4 regions of the Desulfobacter sp. genome follow, and region 4 is predicted to be linked to each of the others. Evidence: predicted binding sites of a transcription regulator. Region 4 holds the regulator's gene; each other region holds the start of a gene.
What was found. Region 4 encodes sigma-54, which starts transcription at its own class of promoters, with help from an activator protein. Its sites were predicted from a motif close to TNTGGCACANTTTCTGCTNT; they were not measured.
Positions count from the first base shown of each region.

Region 1: the regulator sigma-54 is predicted to act here: its motif matches at 2,638-2,657, upstream of flgB (flagellar basal body rod protein FlgB).
Region 2: the regulator sigma-54 is predicted to act here: its motif matches at 5,941-5,960, upstream of AB7U36_RS02965 (P-II family nitrogen regulator).
Region 3: the regulator sigma-54 is predicted to act here: its motif matches at 6,240-6,259, upstream of glnD ([protein-PII] uridylyltransferase).

Region 1 covers NZ_JBFXHE010000051.1:410-7,943, reverse strand. Annotated here, with positions in the region: gene fliF (flagellar basal-body MS-ring/collar protein FliF) at 1-1,247, opposite strand, end outside; gene fliE (flagellar hook-basal body complex protein FliE) at 1,274-1,570, opposite strand; gene flgC (flagellar basal body rod protein FlgC) at 1,595-2,092, opposite strand; gene flgB (flagellar basal body rod protein FlgB) at 2,096-2,509, opposite strand; gene AB7U36_RS06165 (sigma-54-dependent transcriptional regulator) at 2,679-4,049, opposite strand; gene AB7U36_RS06160 (tetratricopeptide repeat protein) at 4,065-6,701, opposite strand; partial or broken gene AB7U36_RS06155 (sigma-54 interaction domain-containing protein) at 6,871-7,534, opposite strand, start outside.
Region 2 covers NZ_JBFXHE010000019.1:96-7,629, reverse strand. Annotated here, with positions in the region: gene AB7U36_RS02990 (hypothetical protein) at 1-1,144, opposite strand, end outside; gene AB7U36_RS02985 (M99 family carboxypeptidase catalytic domain-containing protein) at 1,373-2,815, shown strand; gene AB7U36_RS02980 (tetratricopeptide repeat protein) at 2,851-3,516, shown strand; gene AB7U36_RS02975 (M48 family metallopeptidase) at 3,516-4,250, shown strand; gene AB7U36_RS02970 (tetratricopeptide repeat protein) at 4,409-5,461, opposite strand; gene AB7U36_RS02965 (P-II family nitrogen regulator) at 6,009-6,347, shown strand; partial or broken gene AB7U36_RS02960 (ammonium transporter) at 6,386-7,534, shown strand, end outside.
Region 3 covers NZ_JBFXHE010000021.1:15,366-22,899, forward strand. Annotated here, with positions in the region: gene AB7U36_RS03240 (peptidoglycan DD-metalloendopeptidase family protein) at 1-706, opposite strand, end outside; gene ftsX (permease-like cell division protein FtsX) at 673-1,548, opposite strand; gene ftsE (cell division ATP-binding protein FtsE) at 1,567-2,265, opposite strand; gene AB7U36_RS03255 (TatD family hydrolase) at 2,520-3,326, shown strand; gene AB7U36_RS03260 (vWA domain-containing protein) at 3,421-4,614, opposite strand; gene AB7U36_RS03265 (AAA family ATPase) at 4,625-5,476, opposite strand; gene tatA (twin-arginine translocase TatA/TatE family subunit) at 5,781-5,969, shown strand; gene glnD ([protein-PII] uridylyltransferase) at 6,371-7,534, shown strand, end outside.
Region 4 covers NZ_JBFXHE010000005.1:23,900-31,433, reverse strand. Annotated here, with positions in the region: gene rapZ (RNase adapter RapZ) at 1-376, opposite strand, end outside; gene AB7U36_RS01235 (PTS sugar transporter subunit IIA) at 379-837, opposite strand; gene hpf (ribosome hibernation-promoting factor, HPF/YfiA family) at 847-1,380, opposite strand; gene rpoN (RNA polymerase factor sigma-54) at 1,393-2,835, opposite strand; gene lptB (LPS export ABC transporter ATP-binding protein) at 2,838-3,560, opposite strand; gene AB7U36_RS01215 (LptA/OstA family protein) at 3,580-4,143, opposite strand; gene lptC (LPS export ABC transporter periplasmic protein LptC) at 4,112-4,699, opposite strand; gene AB7U36_RS01205 (KdsC family phosphatase) at 4,696-5,211, opposite strand; gene kdsA (3-deoxy-8-phosphooctulonate synthase) at 5,208-6,029, opposite strand; gene AB7U36_RS01195 (M23 family metallopeptidase) at 6,206-7,534, shown strand, end outside.

The DNA of each region.
Region 1 (7,534 bases), on a different contig from region 4:
TCCATGGAAATCTGGTCGTTGCGTTCCTCATTATATCCCATGGCCCTGCTGACAATACTTTGAAATTGCTTCATCTCCTCGGCAGACCTGGGCATATACACCCGTTTGGTGTCGCCCTTGCCATCTGCCTGGAACTCATATTTACCGTCAATCACGGCTGCGACTGAAAGCCTTGTGAGCTCAGCCATGGGTTTCTGGGTCTCCCTGACCCGTCGGCTGATTTCGTAATTAACTGTATCATCACTCTTATTGATCCGCTCCCGGTCTTTATTGCCGGTCTGGTCTTCATCGGTGATGGGGTTGACAGATGACGGAATACCGATCTCTTCATTAAGCTGAACCACCTTTTCAGCTTTGTTTTTCCGGCTGCGGATAAATTCCCCGCCCCGCTCAAACGGATCATAAATTTCTTCATTCATGCTGTTTTTGGAAAAATCCATTTCCGAGGTAACCCGGACAATGGCTTTGTCCGTGCCCACGATGCGCTCAAGCATGGTCTCAATTCTGTGCGTCAAATTCTCTTCAAACCGCACCTTATACTGATACTGGGCATCTGCCAGATTTTCTGCATCAATACGGGCCTGCTCTTCTTCGGATTTTCCCTCAAACAGAATCCGGCCCGCAGTATCCACAATGGTGACCAGTTTCGGGGTCAGATCCTGAACTGAAGAAGCCACCAGATGTGCAATGGCAGCCACTTCGTCTTTCTTGAGATCAGCAACCAGTTCCAGCAAAATGGATGCCGAAGGCTGTTTGGTCTCCTCCACGAAAACCGACTCCTTGGGCAGTACAATCATGACCTTGGCATCCTTAACAGCCTCAAATGCGGTAATGGTGCGTGCCAGCTCCCCCTGAAGCGCCCGCTTTTTATTAATTTTCTGAACAAACTCGGTGGTACCGAAGTCGCTTTTATCAAAAATCTCGTATCCAACCCCGCTGCCTTTGGGAATACCTTCCTTGGCCATGGTCAGCCGGACATCATACACCATGGCTTCCGGCACCAGAATAGTGGTCCCGTCACCGGTCAGACGATAGGGCGTCTTGGCGGATTTTAATATGTCCACCACAGCAGCCGCATCTTCCTGGCTCAACCCTGAATATGCGACTTTATAAGAGGTTTTGTTAGCCCAGAAAAACATGGTGATAAACCCTGCCACCACCACTAGAACCAGTCCGCCCAGAAGGACTTTACGGACCATGCTCATCTCTTTGAACATGGTAATGATTTTTTTAATTACGGGATTCATTTACGCGGCTCCTGCTCTGCAAGGGGTTATACCTGCATACGCATGATTTCTTCATAGGCACTCATGGCCTTGTTCCGGACCTGTGCCAGTACTTTAAGGGAGGTGGAGGCACGGCTTAAGGCCATCATGCCTTCATGGATACCAAGATTGCCTTCAATGACAGCCTCAACAGAATCATCTGCCACATGCTGATTATTATTAACCTCCAGGATGGCTGATTCCAGACGTTCCATGAATTCGGGGCGTCGCTTGGCTACCCGGTCCGCCACAGATTCCCGGTACAAAGAAAGTTTGCCGGGGACTGCTGCATTTATCTCATCCATTTATCCAATCCTTTTCCTAAAAAATCACTTACCAATCTCAAGGGCTTTGGAGACCATATCTTTTGTGGTGGAAAGCGCCGTAACGCTGGCCTCATAGCTTCGACGGGCCACCATCATGTCTGAAATTTCAGTTAAATGGTCCACATTGGGCATCTTCACATATCCTGTGTCCGGATCTGCATCGGGATGGGCAGGGTTGTACACCAGGTGAAAATCCTCCTGGGACCTGACAATCTGATCTACCCTGACACCCGTACCGTTATCCGGCTTTTTCTCATCCTCAAACTCAATGGCAGATAATTCAATCTCGCCGGATTGCTCTTTTCGAATTTTTTTTTGCACCACACTTTCAAAGGAGTCGATATTATCGCCTTTAAATACCACCATTTTTCTACGATAGGGTCCGCCGTCTTCACTTCTGGTGGTATCCACATTGGCCAGGTTTTCAGCAATCACATTAAGTTTCATACGATGGGCCGCAAGGGCCGTGCCGCTGATTTTTGCTGCATTCATTAAATCCATGGATTATTTCCCTCCCTCATCAATGGCATAGTTGAGTATGGTCATTTTACGCAACAGCATCTCGGCCGTAGATCTGAATTTCACATTGTTCTCCATCAGATTCATCATTTCCGTATCAATGTTCACCGAATCCAGGTGATAGATGTCCACATCTTCGCTCTCCATACCCTTAATCTGACCGGCAGACCCTTCAATATTGCCGGGCAAATGTTTTTCATTGGTTTTTTCCAGATAATCAGGTTCAGGTCCGGCCATGGCCCGTTTGAGCGCACTTTGAAAATCTATATCGCTGGGCGTATACCCGATGGTATCCATATTGGCGATGTTGCCTGCTATCAGGTTATGACGCCGGGTTGAGATGTCCATACTTTTTCCGATCATCTCGTATGTGTGCCCGAAAATTCTTGAATCAGCCATTTTGATCTCCGTTTTTTCAATTAACGCTTCCAGGTCAGCCGCAGGTGGTATTTAATCCAGATATCCAGATTGGATATCTGGATTAAATATCCGGACAAGCGCGCCGGAATATCAACATCATAAACGAAAAAGCAAATTACATGCCTGAAATAACAAACAGCAGGAACAATCAGAAAGGTTCTTTATATTCGTTCAGTTTATTGCGAAGGGTTCTGACACTGATTCCAAGAATTTTTGCCGCATGGGTCCGGTTTCCCTCGGTCTGATCCAGTGTTCTGAAAATCATTCTATGTTCCATCTCTTTGAGGGACCCTGCAGAAAAGTCCTCATCAGCAAAGGATTCTGCACCTGTGTCTTCAGAAAAGGCTGTTTCTTCGCCATCGTCCATGAGCAGATCCGAAGGGGTGATCATATCGGTCTCAGAAATAAGGACAGCACGATGAATAACATTTTCAAGTTCCCGGACATTGCCGGGAAAGGAATGGTTATGGAGTACGGAAAGTGCCTGATCTGTCAATCCTTTGACAGATCTTGCGTCAATCCTGCAGTATTTTTTTATGAAAAAGTCGCATAAGGGCCGAATGTCCTGGCTGCGCTCCCGCAACGGGGGAATAATCAGAGGAATGGTATTAAGCCTGTAAAACAGATCTTCCCTGAACGCATGGTTCTCCACGGCTGATTTGGCATCCCGGTTGGTGGTGGCAATCACCCGGACATCCACACCCACGGGCTGGGTTCCCCCCACCCGGTCTACCACCTTTTCCTGAAGTACCCGGAGCAGTTTGGACTGCAAATGATACTGCATCTCCGTAATCTCGTCCAGAAACAGGGTCCCCTTGTCAGCCAGTTCAAACTTGCCGGCTTTCCTTGCCAATGCACCGGTAAAAGCACCTTTTTCATGGCCGAACAATTCGCTTTCCAGAAGATTTTCCGGCAGGGCCGCGCAGTTGATGGCGATAAAGGACTGATTACAGCGGGCGCTTTTCTCATGCAGAAACTTTGCAAGCAGTTCCTTGCCGGTGCCGCTCTCCCCCTGGATGAGCACCGATGCCGACGAATCCGCCACCCGGGCGGCAAGCTTGAGCAAATTCTCCATTTTGGGGTCTTTAGTAACAATCTGCACCGCTTTATGCTTAACTGTTTTTTCCTTTTCAGAGGGCAACGGCGCAATGGCTGTGGCCAAAGATTTTTTAACGCTGAGTTCAAGCTGCCTTGGGTCAACCGGCTTGATCAGATAATCCATGGCACCGTGCTGTATCAGACTGACAGCATAATCCACCACAGGATCCGAGGTAAGGATAATGGTCTTTGGCACCCCGGTGTCTGAATCCGCCGCCTGTTTAAGAAAATCCAAAGTAGAGAACCCCGGTGTACCATCGTCGGCCACAACCACCTCAGGTTTTTGGGACAGCAGGTAATTGAGCGCACCCGAGCCTTCGGGCACAGCATCAACCAGAAAACCCATTCCTTTGAACAGATCGGTATAGATCATTCGCTCTTTGGGGTTTTCAATTATGAGAAATAATTTTTGTCCAGGCACGTTGCCAAAGGGTCCTTATGAATTTATCATTTTTTCCGCCAGCCCCATAGTGCTCAGCCGCTGCCGGGCAAGCCGGGCCCAGACCGAGTCGTAAGACTGCGCCACCTGCTCAAAGGTCTTTTTCGCCTTATCCAGCACATTACCTTTCTGGTAGGCGTCCCCCAACAGAAAACCGATATTGGCCTTATCCCGGTCACCTTCTGAAAAATCAAGGGCTTTGGCAAAGGCATCGGCTGCCTGCCCATAGGATTTCATTTCCAGGTAAGATGAACCCAAAGTTTTGTAAGCGCCTGCCAGTAACTCGTAATTTCCGCCTGGAGATGCGGCAAACGCTTTCACCGCACGGGCCTGGAGTCCGGACGCTGTCTTCAGGTCTGATTTTCTCTGGTAGACACTGGCGCGAAGCATGAGTATCCGCCCCTTATCCAGAGCGTCCCGCCCCGCCGTATACGCCGAGGCAAACGCATTATCTGCCTTTGAAAAACTGCCCTTTTCCAGATAAATCTGCCCGACCCGGGTCAGGGCCTCCACCCGGTTTTTATCCTTTGGAAACCTCTTTGCAAAGGCATCCAATAGTTTTAAAGCATCATCATCCCTGCCGGATTCATCCATGGCCTTACCCAGCCCAAACAGCAGTAAAGCCGGCCGCTCTTCCCTTTTATAAAGTTTATAAGCGGAAATCAATTGATTAAACGCCTCTTCATACAGATCGGCTTTCAAATAGGCACTGCCCACATAAAAGGGAATCAGCCGGCCCCCCATTTTTTTTAACTTGAACTGTTCTTTTTCATATCTTGTTAATATAGAGGTATATTCATCTGCCTTCAACTGTTCTTTGAACAGTGCCTCGTAGGCTTTCTGCATTAACTTAACCGCCTCGTAGCGCAACCCCCTGGGATGGGTGGACAACAGGTCCTCAATTTCCTGGATGCACTTATCATACTCACCGTTCTGCTGGTAGATTTCAGCCAGGCGCATCATGGCGATCCGGGCATAGGTATTTTCAGGAAACCGGGTCTTGATCATTTCGTAAATCTTAATCTTTTCAGCATCTGTCTTTAAATACCTGGCAATCCCAATGGAGGCATTGATATATCCCGGAGAGTCCGGATATTTTTCCCGGACCAGTTCGTACAACTTGATCGCCTTTTCTTCCTGATTCTCCATTCCGTAGGCATCGCCGACCTTGCTTAACGCCATGTCCGGTGCTTTGATATCGGGAAAAAGATTCAACAGCCGGATATAATTCTCCCGGGCACCTTGACTTAAGCCCAATTCAAAATTGGCATCTGCCGTGTATTTGAGCAGATCAGCAGAATCATAAACCTTTTTCACATCATTTTTTATGACATAATTAAGAACGCTCAACGCGTCATAATACCGCAGGTTTTCAAACAATGCCTTACCATAACCCAGCCCTGCATCGGGTATATAGTCGTTGCTTATTTTTGACTCAAACACCTTTTTATACAGGTTCAACGCCTTGTCAGTATACCCTCTGCCATTATAAATTTCAGCCAGATGATACTCCACCTCGGGCATACCGGAATAGTCCGGAAAGTCCTTGCTGACAATATCAAAATACCCTTCGGCCGTTGCGCTGTTGTGCAAACGGGTATGGATCAGTCCCATGGCTGCATAGGCAAAGGGAATATATAGGGATTTAGGATAGGCAACCATGGCATCCTGAAACATTCGCTCTGCAGCCAAAAGTCCTGCCGGGTCATCGTTCTCAACACCCATAAAATTGACATAGGCCTTTAAATAGTAGACCTGTTCCAGGCAAAAGGAATTTTTCTCAAATAAGTACTGCTCAAGAATCGCGCCAGCTTCTTTGTACAACTGTTTTTTAACCAGAATCATCGCATTTTCAACCGCATTGGCCTGACAGTCCTGCAAGGGGTCTTCACCCCGATACATATCACTGATATCCCCTTTAAAACGACTGGCCTGACGCTTTGGGGGCGTATAAAGCGGGGGTTCCTTTATTTTTTCATTGGCTTTAGTCCGACCGGTATCCTTTTTTTTGACAGAATCCGGGGCCGGCTCAGCTTTGGGCCGGAAAGCGGCCACTTGCACTGCAGGGTCATTCGGATCATCTGCAACGGTTTGCTTTTCCCTGGGGTCAGTTGCCGGAGCCAGTGGCGGTTTTCCGGGTTTGGAGACAGCCGGAGTTGACGGTTTCCGAACAGCCGCCACCTGGGTCACGGGAACACGTTTGGGGGCGGGAGCAGGCGCTTTCACGGCTTTATTTAAAACCACAGTTAATTGATTGTTGGACGCATTGAAAACGGGTTTAATGTTTTCTTCACTGGCGTGCTTGCCCGTCACCATCAGGGCGACCACGTTGCCTTCAAGGATATCCACATGGACGGATTCAAGGTTCGGATTATCCTTTCCGCCAATGACAAGCCCTTTGGCAAGGCTTGCATTCTTAATGGCCACCAGGACTTCCCGTTCTCCGACACGAATAACTTTTACAGGGGCTTTTCCGGTCATATTAACCCTAACAGAAAAGGGATTGTCCTTGACCTGGATTGCTTTGACAACGGGGTATCCGGCCATGGCCGACCCTGCCGGAATAAACACGCAGAAAAATGCAGCCCAGACAGCTGATAAAACTTTCAGGTATGCGGGGATTAATTCTCTCATGACATATGTATATCCCAAAGGGTTCACGGTTGGAGAACTAAAAAGCAAGTAATATGCCATACTCATAATTGTGAATCATTTCATATTGAATAGCCTTTAAAAAGCATATCCGGCAAATGAGTTTACAAGTCGGGTCTGGGCAGGGAGAGGGGATTTCCGGCGGCAGGTGTCAAAAAACCGGCATGTCATCTTCCGGTTCAATATCCATCTTTTTTATCTTCTCAACCAGGGTGGTCCGGTTCATTTTCAACATTTCGGCGGCCTTGGCTTTTACCCATCCGGTTTCATTCAAGGCATGGGTAATTAAAGATTTTTGATAGGCTTCCACGGCCTCATTAAAACCAATGTTATTCCGGAACACGCCGGCCACACTGACCGGGGTGACATCCGGGCCGGCACAGATCATACATCCCGGCAGATCAGCTATACTGACGATCTCCTCTTCCACAAGGACTGACAGCCGTTCCACCAGGTTTTCCAGCTCCCGGATATTTCCAGGCCATTCGTAGGACGCAAGCACCTGTTTTACCGCATCAGGAAATACCTTGGGCCTGTATTCGGTACTGCGCCGTGCAAGACCGGACTGGAAATGGGCCACAAGGGGCATGATATCTTCAGGGCGTTCCCGCAGGGGCAGGATGTTGATGGGAATCACATTAAGGCGGTAATACAGGTCTTCCCTGAATTCGTTATCCGCTATGGCGGCGGTCAGGTTTTTGTTGGTGGCGGAAATAACCCTGATATCCACCGCGATGGTCTGGGAGCCGCCCACCCGCTCGAACCGTCTTTCCTGCAAGGCACGCAAAAGTTTGACCTGGAGATCAGGACTCATG
Region 2 (7,534 bases), on a different contig from region 4:
TGGTGACGACACCCGCCAGAATATTAAATGCCTGGCCGGTGTTGCCATTGCCTGCCCACAGGATCGTGGCCATGGTTAAACCCAGGGTCAGCCACAGGGCGCTGACCGGCTCATTGGCCTGGCCTGCCCCCTTTTCAAAAGGGTGCAGGATGGGGATCAGCCGGTCCCTGGCAACGGCCTGGATCACCCTGGGTGCCCCCATGAAGGATCCCAGGGCACTGGACAGGGTGGCTGCAAACACACCGGCAACCACCAGGAATCCGGCGTTAAAAAGCGCCTGGCTGCAAAGTGTTTCAAAGGATGAGTAAATCAGTTCTTCCCGGGATTGGGCCCCGCCGCATAAAAGGATCTGAAGCCCGTACACAATTAACCCTGTGGCAACTGCGCCAAGGGTGCCTGCCGGGATGGCCCGGGCCGGATTCTTCAGGTCCCCGGACATGCTGATGCCTGCCATGATACCGGTGACTGCCGGAAAATAGATGACAAAGACTTTCCAGAACGTATATATGTCCTTTGTATAGCCCGGCCCGAAGTTTTTTGAAAACAGGTGAATGTCAAAGTGAACCAGGGCCCCTCCCAGAAACGCGAGAATGGAAAGTAGCAGAACCGTCATGATAAGGAACTGTGCCCGCACGGCCCATCTGGCACCGGCCCGGGTGATAATGAACAGAAAAGCGGTGGTGATCAGGGCAATGGTTCTGAAGTGGACTCCAAGGGCCGGAAAGGTCCGGATCATGGATTCGGTAAATCCCAGGATATAAAACGGAACGGAAATGGCCTGGGAGCAGAACAGGGCCAGCCCAATGGCTCCGCCAAGCTCAGGTCCGATGGACCTTGATATCAGAAAATAGGCACCACCTGCCGAAACAGGCGTATTTGTGGATACTGCTGAAACGGAAATTGCCGTCAATAGTGTGATGGCATGGCTCAGGCACAAAATCAGAATGGTTTGAAAAATACCGGCCTGGCCAATGACAAACCCGGCGCGCATGAACAGGATTACACCGAGAATTGTGAGGATGGACGGCGTAAAAACGCCGCCAAATGCGCTAAGGTTATTTCCTGTATGACCCTGGCCTGGTTGTGGTTTTCTGGTGGTTGCTCCCATGACCGTAACCTTTCCCCCAAGGATATTCTGCTCCATCCGGAACTGCTTCGGCTGCTTCAGGCCTGGCCGGATTTTTTGATTCCAGAATGCCACATTTCTTGTAAAATTTCCCTGGGAAAATTTAACTTTATTTTTTTGGGGGAGGTAAATATTTTTTTTTAAGGGAAGTTTGCAGGGGCGTTTCCATTTTGCCTGCTATTTGATAATGTATTCAGGATAAGAATAGAAACCCAAAGGAATAATCCGTCTGTATTAATAAATATCATGATATCAAGATATTATCTTTATATGAGACTCTTTTGCCTGTTGGCCCGGCATTTGCCGGTGATGCCGGTTTTGGGAATCGCTGCTATTTTCTGGTCTGCAGGGCCGGTGCTTGCATCCCAATCCGGCCTTGGTTTCAGTGTGCATACCCTGGCATCAAAGATTCCCGGAAAAACAGCCCTGATCGTGGGCGGCATCCAGGGGGATGAGCCGGGCGGGTTTAATGCTGCGGCCCTTATTGCCACCCGGTATAAAATTCTGTCCGGCCAGGTCATTGTGGTCCCTAACCTCAATTTTGAAAGTATTATTAAGCGCAGCCGGGGTGTTTACGGGGACATGAACCGCAAATTTAACCAGGTGAGCAAAACAGATCCCGAACGGCTGACCATTGCTAAAATAAAGTCAATGATCACTGACCCGGACGTGGATTTTATTTTAAATCTGCATGACGGCTCGGGATTTTTTACGCCCACCTGTGAAAGCAATCTGCGTAATCCTGACAGGTGGGGGCAAAGCATTATCATTGACCAGGCCCGGATGCCTGTAAAATACACAGGCCTGTTTTGTGATCTTGCAGTCACGGCACAGCAGTGTGCCCAAGATGTCAATGCCCATCTTATTGATCCCGGTCATACGGTGGGCGTTAAAAATACCCGGACAGCAGAAGGGGACGAGGAAATGGCAAAAACACTTACCTTTTTTGCCATGAAAAATGAGAAACCCGCCTTTGGTGTTGAAGCCAGCAAGTCCTTTCTGACCCCCGGGCGTGTATACTATCACCTTCTGGCCATTGAATCCTTTTTAAAAAAGGCCGGGATTTCTTTTGAACGTGATTTTTCTTTAACCAGGAATGAAATAGAAAAGGCCATTGACAAAGATATTGCCCTGACCCTGGGTGAGCGCAGAATTCTGCTCTATGCTGAAAATATACGCAATCGCATCAATTACCTGCCCATGGAAAAGGACAAAAGGCTGCAGTTTCTGGTCAATAATCCGCTGATGGCCCTGGTGCACAATAAATCCGATTTCAGTCTGTACCACGGCAACCGCTGCCTTTCCCGTCTCAGCCCCCAGTATTTTGAGTATGATCTGGGAATAGACAATATTGAGATGGAGGTTGACGGCCAGAAAAAAATAGTTCCCTTTGGTTCCAGGATTCCGGTTAAAGAGCAGTTTATGGTGCATCCCATACCGGATCACCGGGTGAACATTATTGGATTTTCAAAACAGGATATAGAGGACGAAACAGGTGTTCTTGTCACCAAAAATGATTGTATGCAGCGTTTTTCAATTGACCGGGACGGCCTGATTTTCAGGATTGAAGTCTATAGCCAGGGAAAATTCAATGGTATGGTGCTTGCGGACTTCAGGTTCTGGAACAAAACCGCCGACATGGTCGGGACCACCAGCCATTTCAGTAGCAAAAAACAGGTGTTCAGGTAGTGAATAATTGACAAGGAATTTTTAAAGCAGGAAAAATGAATCCAGATACAAAAAAAGAGAAAATGATCCCCCGTCAGACTTTTTATATTTCCATTCTCATTTCCCTGACACTGGGGGTTTTGATTGGCACCGCATATACATCGTTCAAGCTGGCTGATTCAAGGCAGCCGGGCATGGGACATATGCCGCCGGGCATGGTAGGGAATATGCCAAAAAGCATGTCGGCGCCTGAAAAAGGGGCGGGTGAAAATCAAAGACCGGATCTTGCAACCATGGCAGATCCTCGTATCAGGGAAATGCAGGCGTTTTTGAAGGAAAATCCCGATAATGCCCAAGTCTGGATCGAACTGGGCAATACCTTTTTTGATCTGGACCGTTTTGGGGATGCCATCAATGCCTATGGGAAAGCCCTGTCCATTCAGCCGGACAATCCACATGTTCTCACAGACCTTGGGGTGATGTATCGACGGAACAATGAACCTGAAAAAGCCCTGGAGGCTTTTGGCAAGGCCATTGCTGTTCAGCCTGATTTTGAAACCGCCTGGTTTAACAAGGGCATTGTCTATATGCACGATCTCGATGATCTCCCCAAAGCCATTGAGGCCTGGGAACAGCTGGTAAAAGTTAATCCAACTGCCCGGACATCCGGGGGAAAACGGGTGTCTGAGCTGATTGAAACCCTGAAAACCAAAGCCCGGTAATGCAGGATCTAAACCGGATTTTTCCCGCCACCCCCAAAGGGTGGCAATATGAACTGGTATATAAACGTATCCGCCATATCTATTTCAGGATATACCCGGATAAAAAAATTGTTCGGATTTCCGCGCCTTCCCGGATCAGCCAAAAAGCGTTTGAACATGCCGTTCAGTCCAAATCTGCCTGGTTAACGCAAAAATTAACTGCTCTGGGCGATGGGCCGCCGCTTTTTAAACCATTATTGGCAATGAAGGACAGCTTTTCATGCATGGTATGGGGCCGGCAACTGTCTGTGGTGCGTGGGACCTGCAATGCCCGGCCCGGAATCTGTTTGAGCCCCGAATCCGAATCCGAAATCGTTATCCGGGCACCTTCCGGTTTTGATCCGAAAAAGGAGGCAAATCTGTGGAATCGATGGCTGCGTACGCTCTTAAATAAACGCATTCAGATTCTGCTTGAAAAATGGCAGCCTGTCATGGGTGTGGCACCGGCCGAATTCCGGCTGAAAAAGATGAAAACCCGATGGGGATCCTGTAACACGGTTGCAAGGCGCATATGGATCAATACGGTTCTTGTGCATCTGGAACCCTGCCTGCTGGAGTATGTGCTGGTCCATGAACTGGTTCACCTGCTGGAACCGGGGCACACACAGCGCTTTTATCAGATTATGGAAACATATCTGCCTGACTGGAAGGAAAGCGAGATGCGCCTGGATAGAATAGAGTTAAGTAAGATTTAAGACACAGATTCAGTTTTTTTATCTGTGGATGACACGGCATTGAAAAATTGGCGGCTTCCTTCGATATCGGCAATCAAATCCGAGTCTGGGCTTTCGCGCACCATTGGAATAGGTCGACGGCAGAAGCGCAAAAGCGGTTGTCTGAATAAAGGCCTGAATCAGGCCTGAATATAGGCATCCATTTCCGGATACCGGGTCCTGAAGGCGTTAAATTCATTCAGTGTCCGGTCATCAAATGGATCAAGGGCAAACAACCGGCTCAGAATTTTTGCGGCATCAATAATTTTATCCCGTTCATCCCCCGGTTCTGCTTCGATAAGGCGCAGTAGCCCATACAGGGCAAATCGGTCTTCAGATATAGACAACACCTGATTGTAATAATATCTTGCCTGGGAGAATTGTTTCATCTGCAGGCAGGCATCTGCAATGCGTGTTTTTGCGATGGCTCGGCTCATTCCGGCTGCCATGGCCTTTTCCCACAGCTGTTTGGCCTTTTCGTATTCTTTGTTGCCCCGGGCACAATCTGCCAGCCCGTCCATGGCATAGACATTCCGGGGAGCAATATCCAGAATCCGTTCGAACAGGGCTTTTGCATTGGAAAAATCCTCTTGCCGACGGTAAAAGTTGGCCAGTGCGCCAATGGCTCTGGGATTTTGGGGCTGTTTGATCACAAGCTTTTCAAGAAGCGGCCGGGCCAGGTCAAATTCCTTGAGGCGGACTAGGATATTTCCAAGGCCTGACAGGGCAAAGGGGTCATCAGGATTCAGGTTGATGGCTTTTTCATAGATCTGTCTGGCAGCGGTAAGGTCTCCTTTTTTGGTTAAAGCATCAGCCAGCCGGGTCATCACAAGGTAGTTTTCAGGGTAGGCATCCAGGGCCTTGGCCCAGATGCCAATGGCTCCGTCCAGATTATCGCTGCCCCTGTATGCGTCGCCAAGACCGGACATGGCAAAAGGATTCAGCGGGTCTGCCCCAAGGCACCTTTGATAATATTTTGCAGCCGTTCTAAACTGTTTTTGCATTCGTTTGGTATCACCTAACGCAACCAGTACATAAGGGTTTATAGGCAATATTTCCAGAGCCGCCAGCAACAAGTCTTCCGCCTGTCTGGGCTTTCGAACGCGAATAAGTTCACGGGCAGTTTTGCATAAACTCAATGCCTTAATCGCATCATTTTCTTCGTCTTTTTTTTCTTTAACGCTCTTTTGCATTAGCAGTATACCTAATCACAATAAATATACGGCCAATTGTGATGCTTTGTTTGATATTTCGATTAATCGTATATATAGTAGCGCGGTTGATTTTTTGTCAATGGAAAAAAATTATAAACTTCCTGCTGCGCATTGGTTCTGTATTGATCTCCAAAGTGGCCGCTTGCAGTCTGCTCCTGCCATATTCTACATAATTGTTTTCCGGGGCTATTCCCGGGGAAAGACCGTGCACGAAATTGTAATCCTCTTTAGATCCCTTATGGATACTCATTTCCGTTTCTTATTTTTGTCTCTTTTGCATGAAAACACAAAAACGTATTTATTTTCACGGCTGAATTTTGACAATGAGGATGAAATAACATTATTGTAATCAATTAAATTTCAAAAATGTTATTTCATTTCAAGATGCCCTCGAGGGATTTATATATAAATATTCTTTAATTTCAAACAGATGTATTAAAATATTAAAAAATATGATTTTTGGCACCCCTCTTGCTTTTTACAAAGCGTAAGTTGTTTTAATGCACATTTAACAAAGGAAGAAAACATGAAAAAAATTGTAGCGGTAATTAAACCGTTCAAGGTGGATGAGGTTAAAGATGCTTTAGCCAAAATCAGCATTAACGGAATGACTATTTCGGAAGTCAAGGGCTTCGGCCGCCAGAAAGGGCATAAAGAGGTGTACCGGGGCGCAGAATACCAGACAGACTTTGTACCCAAAGTTGAACTGAAAATCTGTGTTGCAGATGACCAGGTCCAGGCTGTGGTGGATACAATAGTAGAAACAGCGAAAACAGGAAAAATCGGTGACGGTAAAATATTTGTTCTTCCTGTGGAAAATGTTGTCCGTATTCGTACGGGTGAAACCGGAACAGAAGCTTTATAAAATTTAAATTATTAAACATAATAGGAGATTAAAAAAAAATGAAGTATGTACTGATGATTCTGACTTCGTTGGCATGCACCATCACAGCAGCATGGGCCGGGACAGACGAGGCCCCGACAGTGCTCTCTAATGCCGAGGCCATCAAACTGGTCCAGACCCATGCCGACTATGTCTGGACCCTTATTGCAGCAGCCCTTGTTTTCTTTATGCAGGCCGGGTTCGCCATGGTGGAGACAGGTTTCACCCGTGCTAAAAACGCGGTAAACATCATGATGAAAAACCTGATGGATTTTGCCATGGGATCACTTTTCTTCTGGGCCATTGGTTTCGGCCTGATGTTCGGTACCTCTAAAACCGGTTTTTTCGGTACTACCGGTTTTTTCCTAAGTGATTTTGAGGTCGGCGGAGATCCCTGGGTACTGGCGTTCTGGATGTTCCAGGTTGTGTTTGCCGCAACTGCTGCCACCATTGTTTCCGGTGCCATGGCTGAACGCACAAAATTTACCGGTTACCTTATTTACAGCGCGGTTCTGTCCGCATTGATCTATCCCATCTTTGGTTCCTGGGCCTGGGGGTCGTTGTTCAACGGTTCTGGCTGGCTTGAAGGTCTTGGGTTCATTGATTTTGCAGGCTCCACAGTTGTTCACTCTGTCGGTGGCTGGGCTGCGTTGGCAGGTGCCATCGTTCTTGGTCCCCGTATTGGGAAGTTCACCAAAGACGGTGGTGTTAAACCTATTCTTGGTCACAATATCCCCCTGGCCGCCCTTGGCGTGTTTATCCTGTGGATCGGCTGGTTTGGTTTCAACCCGGGTTCCACCACTGCTGCAAATAAAGACATTGCAATGATTTTTGTAAATACCAACCTGGCTGCTGCCACAGGCTGTGTTATATCCATGATCGTCTCCTGGGTTAAGTTTGGAAAGCCTGAAGTGGGCATGAGCTTGAACGGTGCCCTGGCAGGTCTTGTGGGTATTACTGCCGGCTGTGCCAATGTTACACCTGGTTCAGCCATTCTGATCGGCGCCGTCGCCGGTATTCTGGTTGTCTTTGCCGTACTGTTTTTTGATAAAATCAGAATTGACGACCCTGTTGGTGCAGTTTCCGTACACGGTGTATGCGGTGCCTGGGGAACCCTTGCCGCTGGTATCTTTAACATCGGCGGCACAAGCATTAAGATTCTTTCCGTA
Region 3 (7,534 bases), on a different contig from region 4:
CGGCCATTTCAAGGCGGCCCATCATGTGCATGCGGAAAAGGGCATTCAGGCGTTTTCCGGCATAGTCCCGTGTGCCTTCCATTGATTTGTTCAGGTCTGCAATGCGCGCCTGTGTTTTTTCAATTTCCTGGGAAATGGCAATGGCATCGCGCCTGAGGTCCCGGGCGTTTATCTGTGCCCGGTTCAGGTCCATATCAATTTCATTGAGTCCGTCAAGAATCAGCATCTCCTGCCGGGAGAATTCTTTGACTTTCCGGTTCTCTTCCCGGATTTGCCTTGCAATGACCTCTTGTCCGGCTCGATCTGTCCTGGTAGTCTCCTTTTTGGGTCCAGGTGTTTTTGTTGGCGGAGTAGTAGGTAGCGTTTTCTGTTTTTGTTTTAGACGCGAAGATACGGGTTTTAAAAGAATATAGCTGCTCCGGTTTCTGATATATCCTTTCAAACCCTTGTACTCTATAGTCAGCCAGCCGCCGACGCCACCTTTCATTTCCAGGACATCAACCCGTTCGCCTTTGTTGAGAACCACCACCACGGAAGAGCTGTTATCCGGCCCGGAGCGGATATTGAGCTTGGCCGCATTGATTTTGCCCTTATACAGGACTTGTGCGCAACACAGATCTGCCAGGCCAAAAATGACGGCAACAGCCGTAATACAGGCAAAAAAGAAATGCCCTATTTTAAAATCTGTTTCAAGGAAATGAAACATCCGAACCAACCCAAAAAGGTACTGGAAAATAAAATTATTGCCACAGCCTGCCAGGAAAGAAAATGAATATCCAGATAAACATAGGCGTCCAGGTTCTTGGAAATGCCGGAAGACAGTGTCAGATATCCTGCTAAAAGGATGATCATTCCCAGAATTCCGCCTATAAATCCCTGGAGGAGTCCTTCAACGTAAAAAGGTGTTTTGATAAATCCGTCCGTGGCACCCACCAGGCGCATGATTTCCACTTCGGTCTGCCTGGCATAAAAAGCCAAGCGTACAGTATTGGCCGTAATGAACAAGGCAATCATTAAAAACAGACCACTCATGGCATACCCGATCATTTTGAAAAGATTGAACAGCTTGAGGAAGCGGCCCAGCCATCCCTGTCCGTACTCTACGGTGTCCACAATGTCCAGGGCCTCAATCCGGTCGGCTGCCTTTTGAATCTGCTCAAAGCTTGAACGGGCGGTCATGGCAATTTCAATGGCGTCGGGGAGGGGATTCTCCTGAAGCGTCGACAGAAACTGGATTTTTGATCCCATCTCTTTTTTCAGCCGCTCCAGAGCCTGGGTTTTGGGTATAAATACCATTTTCTCAATGCCGCCCATGGACATCAGTTGTTCTTTTACATTGGGCAGCATGGCCGGGGTGAAAGAACCACTTAAGTAAACCATGGCCCGTCCGCCATGATTCCACGCAGAAAGGACCCGGCTGGCGTTTTCAAAAAAAAGAATGAAAACCGATACCAGAAGGATGGAAAGGGCAATGGTCATGATGGTGATTATGTTTAAAAAACGGTTGGACCGGATATCTGTCATGGCTTTACTTAAAAATCGCATCATCTCGCAATCGAAATTTTTTCAGCATAGAATGGTTGATATCCCTTTAAGCTTCCCGTCTTCCAGGGCGATATTTCGTCCTTTACTAAAACGGTCCATCTGCTCTATGTTATGGCTGGCCATGAGAATGGTGGCCCCATTTTGATGATACCCTGAAAGCAGATCAAGCACACGCTGGGCAGATTCTCTGTCCAGGCTGCCCGTGGGTTCATCTGCAAGGATAATGGATGGTTCTCCCACCACGGCCCTTGCCACAGCCACCCGCTGCTGTTCTCCGCCCGACAGGGTCTGCGGCAGGTGATTGACTTTTTTTTCCATGCCCGTGATCCTGAGTACGTGCATCACCTTTTTTTTGATATAGGACGGGTTTTCTCCGGCAACCCTGAGTACCAGGGCGACATTTTCAAAAACGGTGCGGCTGGGGATCAGCTTGAAATCCTGGAACACCATGCCGAAACGGCGCCGCAGAAAAGGCAGTTTTGTCTGTGAAATCCGTGCCAGATTCATGCCGTCAATCAGAATCTGTCCTTCGGACACCCGTTCGGCCAGGTATAAAACTTTGAGCAAGGTGGATTTACCGGCCCCGGAAGGCCCGGAAATAAAAATGAACTCACCGGGTTCAATATCAAGGGAGATGTCGTTTAAAGCCAGTTTGCCGCCATAGCGCTTGGTTACATTAAACAGCCTGATAATATTAGCTTTGCCGCTGTTGGCCCTCATATGGGATTTGCCTTGTGGTCTTTTAGGGATAATTGACTGGCATTGAATTTACTGATATAAACCGCCTGTGTCAAGGAGTGCTGAAAACAGTTTTTCTTACACAAAGCCTTCACTGAACCCGTAAACCGGCTTCTTCCAACTCAGTGAAGGCTTAAAACTTTGACCGTTAGGTTTATTTTGCTGCAAACGCAAGTTTGCGTTGCTTTTCAGGAGAAGAGAAAAGGAAAAACCAGAAAAACCATAGGAATAGATGAATGATCCTTTTTGACTCCCATTGCCATATTGACGATAAATGCTACGACCATGACCTGGCCCAGGTCATGGATAGATCGCGCCAGGAAGGGGTTCTGGCCGTGATGGTGGTCGGAATTGACAGAGCCACCTCCCAAAAGGCCATAGATATCGCATCCCGGTTCGATCATGTCTACACGTCTGTGGGGGTTCATCCCCATGATGCGGTTCAGTGTTCTGCCCAGGTACTCAATGAACTTCGACAACTGGCCCTGACCCATGACTGCGTCAAGGCCTGGGGGGAAACAGGGCTGGACTTCAACCGCATGTTTTCACCACAGGAAGACCAGGAAGCCTGTTTTTCGGCCCAGCTTGCCCTGGCCGGGAACCTGGACCTGCCGCTGATTTTCCATGAACGGGATTCCAAGGGTCGGTTTTATGAGATCGTGAAATCAGACGGACCCACGTCCAGAAAAGGAGTGGTTCACTGTTTTTCCGGCACAAGAGAGGATATGTTTAATTACCTTGATTTAGGGTATTATATTGGTATTACCGGAATTCTTACCATTCTCCAGCGAGGGGAGTACCTGCGCAGCATTGTCCCTTTAATTCCCCGGGATCGGCTGCTCATAGAGACCGACGCTCCGTATCTGACGCCCAAACCCCAGAAAAACAAACACCGGCGCAACGAACCCGCGTTTGTCCGGTCCGTGATGGATTGTCTTGCCCGGGTGCGCGGAGAAGACCCGGACCAGCTGGCCTCTGCCGTGTTCAAAAATACCCTGAATTTTTACAATATACCGGCAAATCCGGCCTGGCCGGGTAAATAGAGTTTGAACCGAAATATAGTGTTTAAGCAAAAAGTTACCCAGATGCAAATTTTTCTGCAACGCCGCAGATGGGTAATTTTTTGTTCAAACAAAATTATTTTTTTTCCATCAGCTTTGTGACCGCCTGCTCCAGCCCGTCCAGGGACAATTCATACATGGGAAAAATCTTGGAAATGGCCATGATGGTGTGAGTATAGTGCCACATCATTTGTGAGACCGGGTTGAGCCACACCGCACACCTGAAAGTTTCAGATAAAAATTTAAGCTGTTCAATGCTGGGGCGTCCGCTGCGATCCGTAATGTGAATGGATCCGTTGGATGCCAGAAGTTCATAGGGTGCCATGCTGGCATCCCCCACAATAACCAGTCTGGTTTCCGGGTCCTGCCGGGAAAAGTCCACTATTTTCTTTGTTTTTTTATACCGGGACGGGTCTTCCCATACACAATCATAAATAGTGTTATGGAAAAAATAGGTTTTTACCTCCTTGAACTGGGCCCGGGCATAGTTGAAAAGGGTCTGGACGACCTGGATATAGGGGTCCATGGACCACCCGCCGTTGTCAATGGCCAGGATAACCTTGAGCCGGTCCTTCATGGCCCGGTCAAAGATCAATTCTATTTCTCCAGCGTTGTGAAGGGTTGCCCGGATGGTCTGGTCCACATTGATTACATCCTTTGGGCCTGCTGGAATCATGTGGCGAAGCCGTTTCAGCGCCTCTCCGATTTTTGCCTGTGTTAAAGGGCCCCGGGTGGAATAGTCCTTGTATCTTCGTTCACCGGCTACTTTCACCGCAGACTTGTTTCTGGAGGTGCCCCCCACACGCATTCCCCCTGGGTGATACCCGGAATGGCCCACAGGTGAGATACCCCCGGTGCCGATCCACTTGCTTCCGCCGTCATGGCGACCGTCCTGATCCTTGAGTCGTTCTTTGAAATATTCAATAAGCTCATCCGGGGTCAATTTTTTCAGGGTGTTTTCATCTATGTTCAGGGCATCGGCCATTATTTTAGGGTTTTTCAGCCATTCATCCAGCATGGCCCTGGCCATCTGGTCGATTTCAAAGCTCTCGTCTTCGGGCAGCGGAACGCCGTCAAAGTGGTAGGCAAACACCTGATCATAAAGATCAAAGTAGCGCTCGCTTTTCACCAGCACGGCCCGGGCACAGGTGTAAAAATCGTCCAGGCTGGTAATCAGTCCCTGGTAAAGGGCCTTTTGCAGGGTCAGAAAAGATGTGGGGGAGACAGGTATTCCGACATCCTTCAATGTGTAGAAGAACTTTAGAAACATGGATAGGTCCTTAGAACCGGTTGCGCCGACCGGTCATTTTCTGGGCCCGTTCATAATCCGGGCTTTTTTTGAACAGTACGCCTAAAAACGGCATGCTGCCCTTGATAAGATCCCCGGCTTTGAAGTCGGGATCTGCCTGAAGCGCCCGTATCCAGTTGATCAGCTCCCGGGTGGCCGGTTTTTTTTCAATTCCGTCAATGTCCCGGACCGCATAGAATGCTTCAATGGCATTTTCTGCCAGCTTTGAATCAATGGAGGGGAAATGGACCTGGATAATTCTGCGCATCATTTTGGGGTCGGGAAATGCAATGTGGTGGAAATTGCACCGCCCCAGAAAGGGATCGGACAAATCTTTTTTGGCGTTGGATGTGATGATGATCACAGGTCTGTGGATTGCAGATACGGTTTGATCCGTTTCAATGATATCAAACTGCATCTGGTCCAGGACATCAAGCATGTCATCCTGAAAATCGGTATCTGCCTTGTCAATCTCGTCAATGAGGAGTACGGTTCTCTTCTCTGAACAGAATGCCTGGCCGATTTTTCCCATCTTTATATATTCATCAATATTGCTGACATCCCTGGTGGAATCCCCGAACCGGGAATCGTTGAGACGGGTCAGGGTGTCATACTGGTACAGGGCCTCCACAAGTTTCATGCTGGATTTGACATTGAGAATAATCAGCGGCATGTCCAGGGTGTCAGCAATGGCATGGGCCAGCATGGTTTTGCCCGTGCCGGGCTCTCCTTTTAAGAGCAGGGGCATTTCAAGGGTCATGGATATGTTGACAATGGATGCAAGTTCAGGGTCAAGTACATATTTATGGGCCCCTTGGAACCGTGCGTCTTGATGTTTTGTCATTGGGTTCTCCGTTATGTCGGGTTTGTTGAAAAAGCATAAACTCAAGCTGGTTGGTTAGCAGCCTCCGTTTTTAGAGTCAATGGTTAATCTATTCTCCCATCAAGGTTTTGTACGTTGAGGGAAAAAGGGAGATACCGGAGCAAGGTCTGCATATAATTAAAATGCGAATGGTTTATTACAAAACTGAAACATTACGTCATGCTCACATAAATCCTTAATGATTGACTTCGTACAGGTTAAATGCTAATGACCTGATTTAATAAATTTTGTGTTAACGCCATGAACAAAACAAGGAGCTTGAATCATGATTGGTGGTATAGGAATGCCGGAGTTGATAATAATTCTGGTGATTATCCTTATTATATTCGGCGCGGGCAAGCTGCCTGAAATCGGTGCTGGTTTAGGAAAAGGCATTAAGAATTTCAAGAAAGCAACAAGAGAGCCCATTGATGACGACAAGGAAAAGGAGCCTGAAAAAATAGATAAAAAGTAGTGGCGTTTGTTAGTTGCTGTTTTTTTAAGCTTTTTCCGCAGCCAAGCATGCCATGTGCCTGGCTGATTATCCATGCTTTTTCAACGATTCGACATATCATCTATCCGCCTGTTGTCCGTCTGCCGATTTTTAGCCCCCCACCTGGAAAATGGTTACAAAAAAGTAATATGTCTCATTTTTAAGCAGACATTATTGTAATAAATTTTGTTCTTTTCTTTGGTTTGCAGGTGCTGGCCGCATGCGTGCTTTATAACCTCTTGAAAATAAAAGACTGGCACATTCATTGCAACACTTATAACAAGTGATGAGAATCGTTTTAGGGTATTGTTCGGGCGGTATGGGATGTTTTGCCGGAAAAAGGGCATATATTAAAAGGTCAAAAATCAAGATATCAAACAGATATGGACAGTCCTGAAGCCAAACTATTAGTTGAACAGAAACAAGTGCTGGTAGATCAGTATCTCCAGGGGAAAGAAACCAATTTCCTGGAAAAAATGACTACCCGTCTCGATGAATACTTTTACCGGGTGTTTGAGAAAAGTATTGCCGCCAGGAAAATGGTTATCTCGGGCAGTCCTTTTGCCATCATTGCCCTGGGGGGATACGGAAGGAAAGAGCAGTGTATTCATTCAGATATTGATCTGCTCATCCTTTTTGATAAAACCATTCCGCCTGATGTGGAGGCCTTTGTCCAGGAACTTTTGTATCCCTTATGGGACGCACGGTTTGAAGTCGGGTACGCGGTCCGGAACATCAACGAATGTATTAAAATGTCCTTTGAGCGCTTTGATATCCTGACCACCGTGCTTGATGCCAGGTTTATCTGCGGTGCCTCCCTGATATATTCCGCATTCATGGAAAAGTTCAGGCAGCAATTAGCCGCAAAGCACTTGAAGCCCACACTCAATTATTTGTACGAGAACGGAGAAAAGCGCCTGGAGGATTTCGGGGACTCTTCCTATCTGGTTTCCCCTGATTTAAAATCAGGTTTTGGCGGTTTACGGGACTATCACACCCTGCTGTGGTACGCTAAAATTAAATCCAATATCAAGTTCCGCCGGGATCTGGAGTATTACGGGTTTCTTTCCCATTTTGAATACGAGAATCTGGAAGATGCGTTAACCTATATCTGGGATGTGCGCAACCGCCTGCACTATATCAGTCACCGCAAAAACGATACCCTGCATTTTGAACATCAGGCAGAAGTAGCCGGTTTGATGGATTATGCGGATATGTCAGGCTTGCCTCAGGTGGAGGTTTTTTTGGGTGAGCTGCATGAGAAAATGGATTTTTTAAAGCAGATTTACCAAATTACATTTGAAGATATTGTATCCACCTGCCGGGTTAAAAAAGAAGCGGTTGCCGCACAGCCTACCAAAACGGATGGTCTGGTCGTAAAAAAACGCCGGCTTTGCTTTGCCAACACAGTTTCAATTATCCAGCACCCTGATTTACTGCTTCGTATTTTTCTTGAAAGTGGTCAGACCCGGATCCCCCTGTCCATTGAGGCCAGGCGGATCGCATCGGAATTCCGTCACCTTGTGGATGATGATGTCCGCACGGAT
Region 4 (7,534 bases):
GTTTTTCGGCCCTGATGCTGTCTAAAAGGTTTTTTCCAGTATCCAGGGGGTGGTGCCGGCGGGTCTGACTGAACCGTTTGACCAAGGTCTGGGTATCTGCTTCAAGGAAAATGATGACTGGAGAAACGCCCATCTCTTCTAGCGCAGAGACGCCTGAAACAAATGTTTGTATAAAGGTTTTTGACCGCATATCCATCACAAAGGCTGCACCCTTGACCTTGGCACTCTCCCCCAGCGGCAGTTCGAGCACCTTGGGCACAAGTTCCATGGGCATGTTGTCAATGCAGTAAAAGGCTGCATCTTCAAATGCCTGGGCAACGGTTGTCTTCCCGGAACCTGAAATCCCTGTGATGATATAAACCTTAAGATTTTCCATGGTTAAAAGTCTTCGTCATTCTCCAGAATGATCTGATGAATCTGTTCTGCTGAACCTGCCGATAACAGGCGTTCTTTAAACTGATTCATTTTCAGCAGCTTGGAAATCTGGGCAAGAACCTTTAAGTGCCCCCCTGTGGAATGCTCAGGTGTTAAAAGCAGGAAGAAAAGATGGACCGGCCGGTTATCCAGAGAATCAAAATCAACGCCTTTGATGCTGCGCCCAAATCCCACAGCAATGGATTTTACTGTATCCAGCTTGCCGTGGGGAATGGCGATGCCGCCGCCGATGCCTGTGGATCCTAAGTTTTCCCGTTCCATCAGGACTGCCGCAACATCCTGGGCCTGGGTTCCGGCCACCGGTGCAACAGCGCCAGACAGTTCTTTTATAACCTCTGGTTTGTTTTTGGCTTCCATCTCTGCGATAATGGCGTCCAGCTTTAGAATGTCACTGATTTTCATGGGTTTCGACTATCCTTGGGGGGCGATCAGTCCCAGTTTTCCGTTATTATGTTTATAAATCACATTGACCTGCTCTGTGCGGGCATTAATAAACGCATAAAAAGATTTTTTGCCCGATTCCAGCTCTATCACCGCATCCTCAATGTCCATGGGTTTTGTATCAAGGAGTTCTTCGACGATGTCACTCGTGTTCCCGGGCTGCGGTTCATCAATACTGAACTCCCGGGTATCTGCCAGGCTTGACTTATTGCCTGACATGTGTTTTTTGATTTTTTCCTTATGTTTTGTGATCTGGCTTTTGACTTTATCCGCCAGGATGTCAATGGTGGCATACATGCTTTCGGATTCTTCCTTTGCATGGATGTTAAGCGCCCCGCTGGTCAGGGTGATTTCGGCAATATGTCTTATTTTTTCAACGCTCAGGACCACACTGGCCTCGGCCGGGCCGTCCAGCATTTTGTCAAACCGTTTAAGCTTTTTATTTACATAGGATTTCAGGGAATCGGATGCCTCTATTTTTTTGAACGTGATAGTGACCTGCATAAATTACTCCCTTTATAATTGTTTGCGTTTGTTGGATGGCAGAATATTGAGCACTTTTCTGTATTTTGCCACGGTGCGCCGGGCAATCTGAATGTCTGATTCCTTCAGAATTTCGGCGATTTTATCATCACTCAGGGGCGTGTTGGAATCTTCGTTGTCAATGAGTTGTCTTATTCTCTCCTTGACGCTGGCCGATGCCATGTTAGGCCCGTCAACCCGTTCTATGGAGCTGTTGAAAAAATATTTCAGTTCAAACAGCCCCTGGGGGGTGTATGCATATTTGTTGCTGGTGACCCGGCTGATCGTGGATTCATGCATCTCAATATCTTCGGCAATGTCTTTTAAAATCAAAGGCCGCAGATAGGCAATGCCCTTTTCAAAAAATTCCCTTTGAAATTTTATGATGCTTTCCATGACCAGGTAAATGGTTTTCTGGCGTTGATGAATGGATTTTATCAGCCAGGAGGCGGACTGCATCTTTTCATTGAGATAGGTCTTGGTCTCCTTGGGAATCTTTTTGCCGGTGGCCACAGCGTCCCTGTAGAATCTTGAAATTCTTAATTTGGGAAGGCCGTCATCGTTCATAACAATTTTGAAATCATCCCCGACTTTGTAAACGTAAATATCCGGGGTGATGTAAGCGGATTCATCGGTGGCAAATTTCCTGCCGGGCTTGGGTTCAAGAAACTGGATGATTTTTACTGCGGCCCGCACATCCTCAACGGAAATTTTAAGGGCCTTGGCAATTTTTTTACTGTTCCTGTTTTCAAGATTTTTTAAATGATCCGTAATGATCTGGATGATGATGTCGTTTTTAATGCCAAGCTGCCGGACCTGGATGAGAAGTGTCTCGCACAGGTCCCTGGCGCACACCCCGGGGGGGTCGAAGGTCTGAAGCACAGCCAGCACCTGCTCAACGGTTTGGACGTCGGCCTGGGCTGCCTGGGCCAGTTCTTCCACATCGGCGCATAAATATCCGTCCCGGTTCAGGTTGCCGATGATGATGTTGCCGATGGCTTCCTCCTGGGCTGTAAGATCCGAAAGCATCAGCTGCCATTTCAAATGCGCTTCAAGGGTTTGTTTCTCAGACGTGAATGCCTCGTAATTGGGGGCTTCACTGTTTTCAGACTCCGTGTGCATTCTGCCGGTGGAGTTGTATTCATTGATATAATTTTCCCAATCCGTATCCGACCGAACCCGCTCTTCAATGGTGACTTCCTTGACAGGCGCATCATTTTCCGCTTCCCGGATTTCGGTTTCCTGGGCCGTGATGGATTGGTCAGAGGCATCATCAACGACGACTTCTTCAAGGGCGGGATTTTGCTCCATTTCCTGCTCGATCATTTCGGCAAGTTCAAGCCGGGACAGCTGAAGCAGTTTAATGGCCTGCTGGAGCTGGGGTGTCATGACCAGTTGCTGGGTTAGTGCAAGGCTTTGTTGTAATCCAAGTTCCATGATTAAAGTCTGAAGTTATCTCCCAGGTAAATGCGTTTCGCTATTTTGCTTGAAATAATTTTTTCCGGCGGTCCTGATTCCATAACCACACCCTGGCTCATGATATAAGCCGTGTCGCATACGCCTAATGTTTCCCTGACATTATGGTCTGAAATCAATATTCCGATGCCTTTGTCCGTAAGCTGGGATATGATCTGCTGGATGTCGATGACCGCCAGAGGATCAATGCCGGCAAAGGGTTCGTCCAGCAGAATAAATAGAGGGTCCGTTGCAAGAACCCTTGAAATTTCCAGCCTGCGCTTCTCTCCACCGGACAGGGACGCGGCTTTTTGCCCGGCCAGGGCCAGTATACCAAGCTCTTCCATCAGAGTTTCGGCTTTCTGGTTGATGTCCGTGACTTTTTTGTCAATAACCTCCAGAACAGCCGTTATATTTTCCCTGACAGTCAGTTTTTTAAATATAGAGGTTTCCTGGGGCAGGTAACCAATGCCTTTCCTGGCCCTGATATACATGGGATATTGGGTTATATCCTCCCCGTCAAGATGAACCGTGCCTTTTTCCGGCCGGATCATGCCCACGGTCATATAAAAGGTGGTGGTCTTGCCGGCACCGTTGGGTCCCAGAAGTCCGGTCACTTTGCCCTGGTTCACGGTCAGGCTGACCTGATCCACCACGGTTTTACCGCCATACGCCTTTACAAGGTTTTTCAGCACCAGTCGGCTCATCTGTTTCAAGGCTTATCCCTCAAGGCTTATCCATGGACCTGCCCTGGTCTTGGACATCGAAAAAAGCTTCGACCCTGGTTTTTTCGGCACTTTCCACAACCATCCGTTCCTGGGCCTTAAACAGGGTAATTTTTTTGCCGGTGATCCAGCTTTTTCCCGTAAGCAGGCGGGCTCGTTCCCCGGTGAGCACCAGTATCTCATTTGCGGTGTCATAATCCGCCTGGTCCGAAAATGCTTTCCGATCCCCTTCTGTATATTCCACATTCCCCGTGGCAAGAATTCGCCTGATGTTTGACTGGCCTTTCTTTTTGGTTTCCGAGGTATGGAAAAACACCTTGACCGAATCTGCTAAAAGCACGCTGTCTGCCCGGACCGCCTTGACCTTGCCCATGAATTCCACCATGGACTGGTCTTTGCTGGCGACCATTTTATCCGAAGTAATTCTCAGGTCAGCAGGTGGCTGTTTCTTATCAATGTCTTTTTTCCCCTGGGCTGCAAAGGAGATCTGTGTAGAAAGAAACAGCAGTATCAGCAATGACGCCGAAGCGATGTTATAATATGTTGGAATCCTGGCTATTTTCACTCAGTTGTCCTTCTACGTGTCCTTTTAAGATGATCAGGTCCTGGTTTAGCAGGATCTCCATGCTGTCTGCTTTTATTACGGAGTTCCCGTCATTAATTGTAACCCTTGAATCAGAGCGTATTATATGCGGTTTTTTGGTATAATGCAATGTTTCACTTGTCAGGGAGTAGTGTTGATACCGGACAATAAAATTCCCTGAAAAGGTCATGTCATGGGTTTTGGTGTCGAGCTCTCCCCGGGCTGCGGTGAGAAGGACTTGTGTGTTCTGCTTTGTGTAAAAAACAATGTCAACGTCTTTGAGCACAGCCTTGTTCCGGTCTTTGAGCAGGGTGGCACTGGATGCTTTGAGCTTCCATTCGGTGATGCCGTTTTTTTTGGAAATCTGCTCAAGGATGTTGAGTTTGAGGGCAGCTTTGTCATCCACCTCTATATTTTCAAGTTTTATGGGCCTGGTGAGCAGATGGTTGATGTAATAATGCGCACCTAACCCTGCAAGAATGAGTCCTAAAAGCAGAACCAGGGGCAGTATCAGTTTTTTTTTGCCGGCGCTGCTCATGACAGAAACCTTGAAACCGAAGTTTCCCAAAGGCCCTTGGCTTTGAGGATGGCCTCACAGGCCTGGCGGACCGCTCCTTTTCCCCCGGGCAAATCCGTAATCATATCTGCCCGGTCCTTAACTTCGTCAGGGGCGTCGGCCACCGTAAAGGCGAATCCGGCCCGGGTCATGGCCGGCAGGTCAATCAGATCATCCCCCATGAAAGCAATATGTGCGGCCCTGATTTGCGTAGTTGCGGATATGGATGCCAATGCCTTTGCCTTGTCCCTGGCCCCGTCAAAAACCAGGGTGATGCCCAGATTGTCGCAGCGGTGGCGCAGGGCGCCCGAGATTCTTGCCGTGACAATCCCGACAGGAATACCTGCTTCCATGAGCAGACGGATGCCAAGGCCGTCTTTGGCATTAAAACTTTTGATCTGCTCGCCTGTGTCCGTATAGGTAATGCTGCCGTCGGTGAGCACCCCGTCCACATCTAAAAGCAGCAGCCGGATATCTGCCAATTGTGTTGTCATAGGGCCTGTCCTGCAGCTTTCCTGATATTGACCAGATGGGTTAAAAGCGTTTCCATTTGATCCAGGGGGATGGAGTTCGGCCCGTCGCACAGGGCCTTGTCCGGATCAGGGTGGGTTTCCATGAACAGGCCGTGGGCACCGCAGGCCACGGCAGCCCTGGCAAGGGGGGCGATAAACTGTCTTTCCCCGGCCGATGCATTGCCGCTGCCGCCGGGAAGCTGCACACTGTGGGTGGCATCAAAAATTACAGGTATGCCCAATTCCCGTAAAATCTGTATGGATCTGAAATCCACCACAAGGTTATGATACCCGAAACAGGTGCCGCGTTCCGTAATGGCAATGTCCCGGTTCCCTGTGGATCTGGCTTTTTCAACAATATTCCGGCAGTCAGCCGGTGCAAGAAACTGGCCCTTTTTGATGTTCACGGGTTTGCCTGTTCTGCAGGCGGCTAAAATCAGGTCTGTCTGGCGGCATAGAAATGCCGGGATCTGGATGATATCGAGTACTTGGGCTGCTTGTGCAGCCTGGTCAGGCAGGTGGATATCAGAGATGACCGGGATGTTCAGTTCGGTTTTAATCTGTTTTAAGATGTCAAGACCGCGTTCGGGGCCAGGGCCCCTGAATGACTGGATGGAAGTGCGGTTGGCCTTGTCATAGGAGGCTTTGAAAATATAAGGAATACCTAAATCGCCGGTGACCTGTTTCAGGTGTTTTGCAATGCCAAGGCTTGTGTCTAAATCCTCTATAACACAGGGTCCGGCAATTAGAAAAAAAAGATTCGGGTTGTTCCGGGTCAGGTCAAAAAAAAAGTTTGTCATTCGGCATATCCTTAAAAACAAGAAAAAAATAATGATAGACCTAATTATTATTCGTCCGGGTAAATGTCAAGGTGGATCAGGGCAGGGGAAAATTCCTTGATAAGAAAGGCGTTTGCTGATATCTTAATATGATTTTAAATATAGCCGTCTAACTTCTTGAAAAATAAGGTTGTTTGATGAAGAAAACACTGTTCCTGATTATATTTCTGGCAATTGCCGTGCCTGTGGGCTGGGTTCTGTTTTGCAAATATGAGGGAGATGTGCCCAAAGCTGATGTCCGTCTGCCTTCCCCGTATCTGAAACAATCCTATGAAATAAATATGACTGCAACGGATGAGGGAACCGGTTTGCGCCATGTAACCGTTTCCCTGGTGCAGAAAAATAACGAAAAAATTCTTTGGGACAAACCGTATCCCTCCCCTTCCATTCTCTCTTTGTTCAGTGGAAAGAAAACCCTGTCAGACACCTTTGCCGTTCCCGTTGAAACGCGGAAATACGGGATGAGCGACGGTCAGGCCGTTATCCGGATTATTGTAACGGATTATGCCTGGCATAAATGGGGCAAAGGCAACCGTTTTTATGAAGAGCTGCCAGTGGTTATTGATACGGTGCCGCCCCGGCTTGAGGTGTTGACCTCCCAGCATAATGTGTCCAAGGGCGGTGTCGGCCTTGTGATTTACAAACTGGATGAAAAAAATATTCAAACCGGCGTCAGGGTGGGGGAGAATTTTTTCCCGGGATATTCCGGTGTGTTTAATGATCCCATGATGGTCGCAGCCTTCTTTGCCCTGGATCATACCCAGGGTCCTGACACCCGTATTGTCGTGGAAGCCCGGGATCCGGCCGGAAATGAGACCAAGCGGGGATTCTACCACTATATCAAAGACAAGAACTTCAGGTCCGACACCCTGAATATCTCAGACAGTTTTCTGGAAGTCAAAATGCCTGACTTTAACTTGGGACCCAGGGAAGCGCAGTTTCTGACAGAACAAAATCCTTTGCTGGCGAAATTTTTATATATTAACGAGACCCTTCGCCGGCAGAATGTGGAAACCGTACTTAAAGTGCCTTCGGACACCCGGGCCGAATTGATGTGGAAAGGGTGTTTCGGCCGTCTTTCAGGGGCTGCCAACCGGGCCGGATTTGCCGATAAACGCACCTATAAATACAATGGAAAGGTCATCAGCCATTCCACCCATTCAGGTATTGACCTGGCCTCCATAGCCAATGCCTCTGTGGCTGCGGCCAACAATGGGCAGGTCATCATGGCGGAAAATGTCGGCATTTTCGGCAATACCGTCATCATTGACCACGGGCTTGGTCTTGCCAGCCTTTATGCCCATTTAAGCCAGATGAATGTGGCCAAAGGCGACAGGGTTAAAAAGGATGATATCATTGGCCGGACCGGCCTGACCGGGCTTGCCGGAGGCGATCATCTGCATTTTTCCATGATGCTTCACAATGTATTCGTCAATCCCGTGGAATGGTGGGATGCGATCTGGATA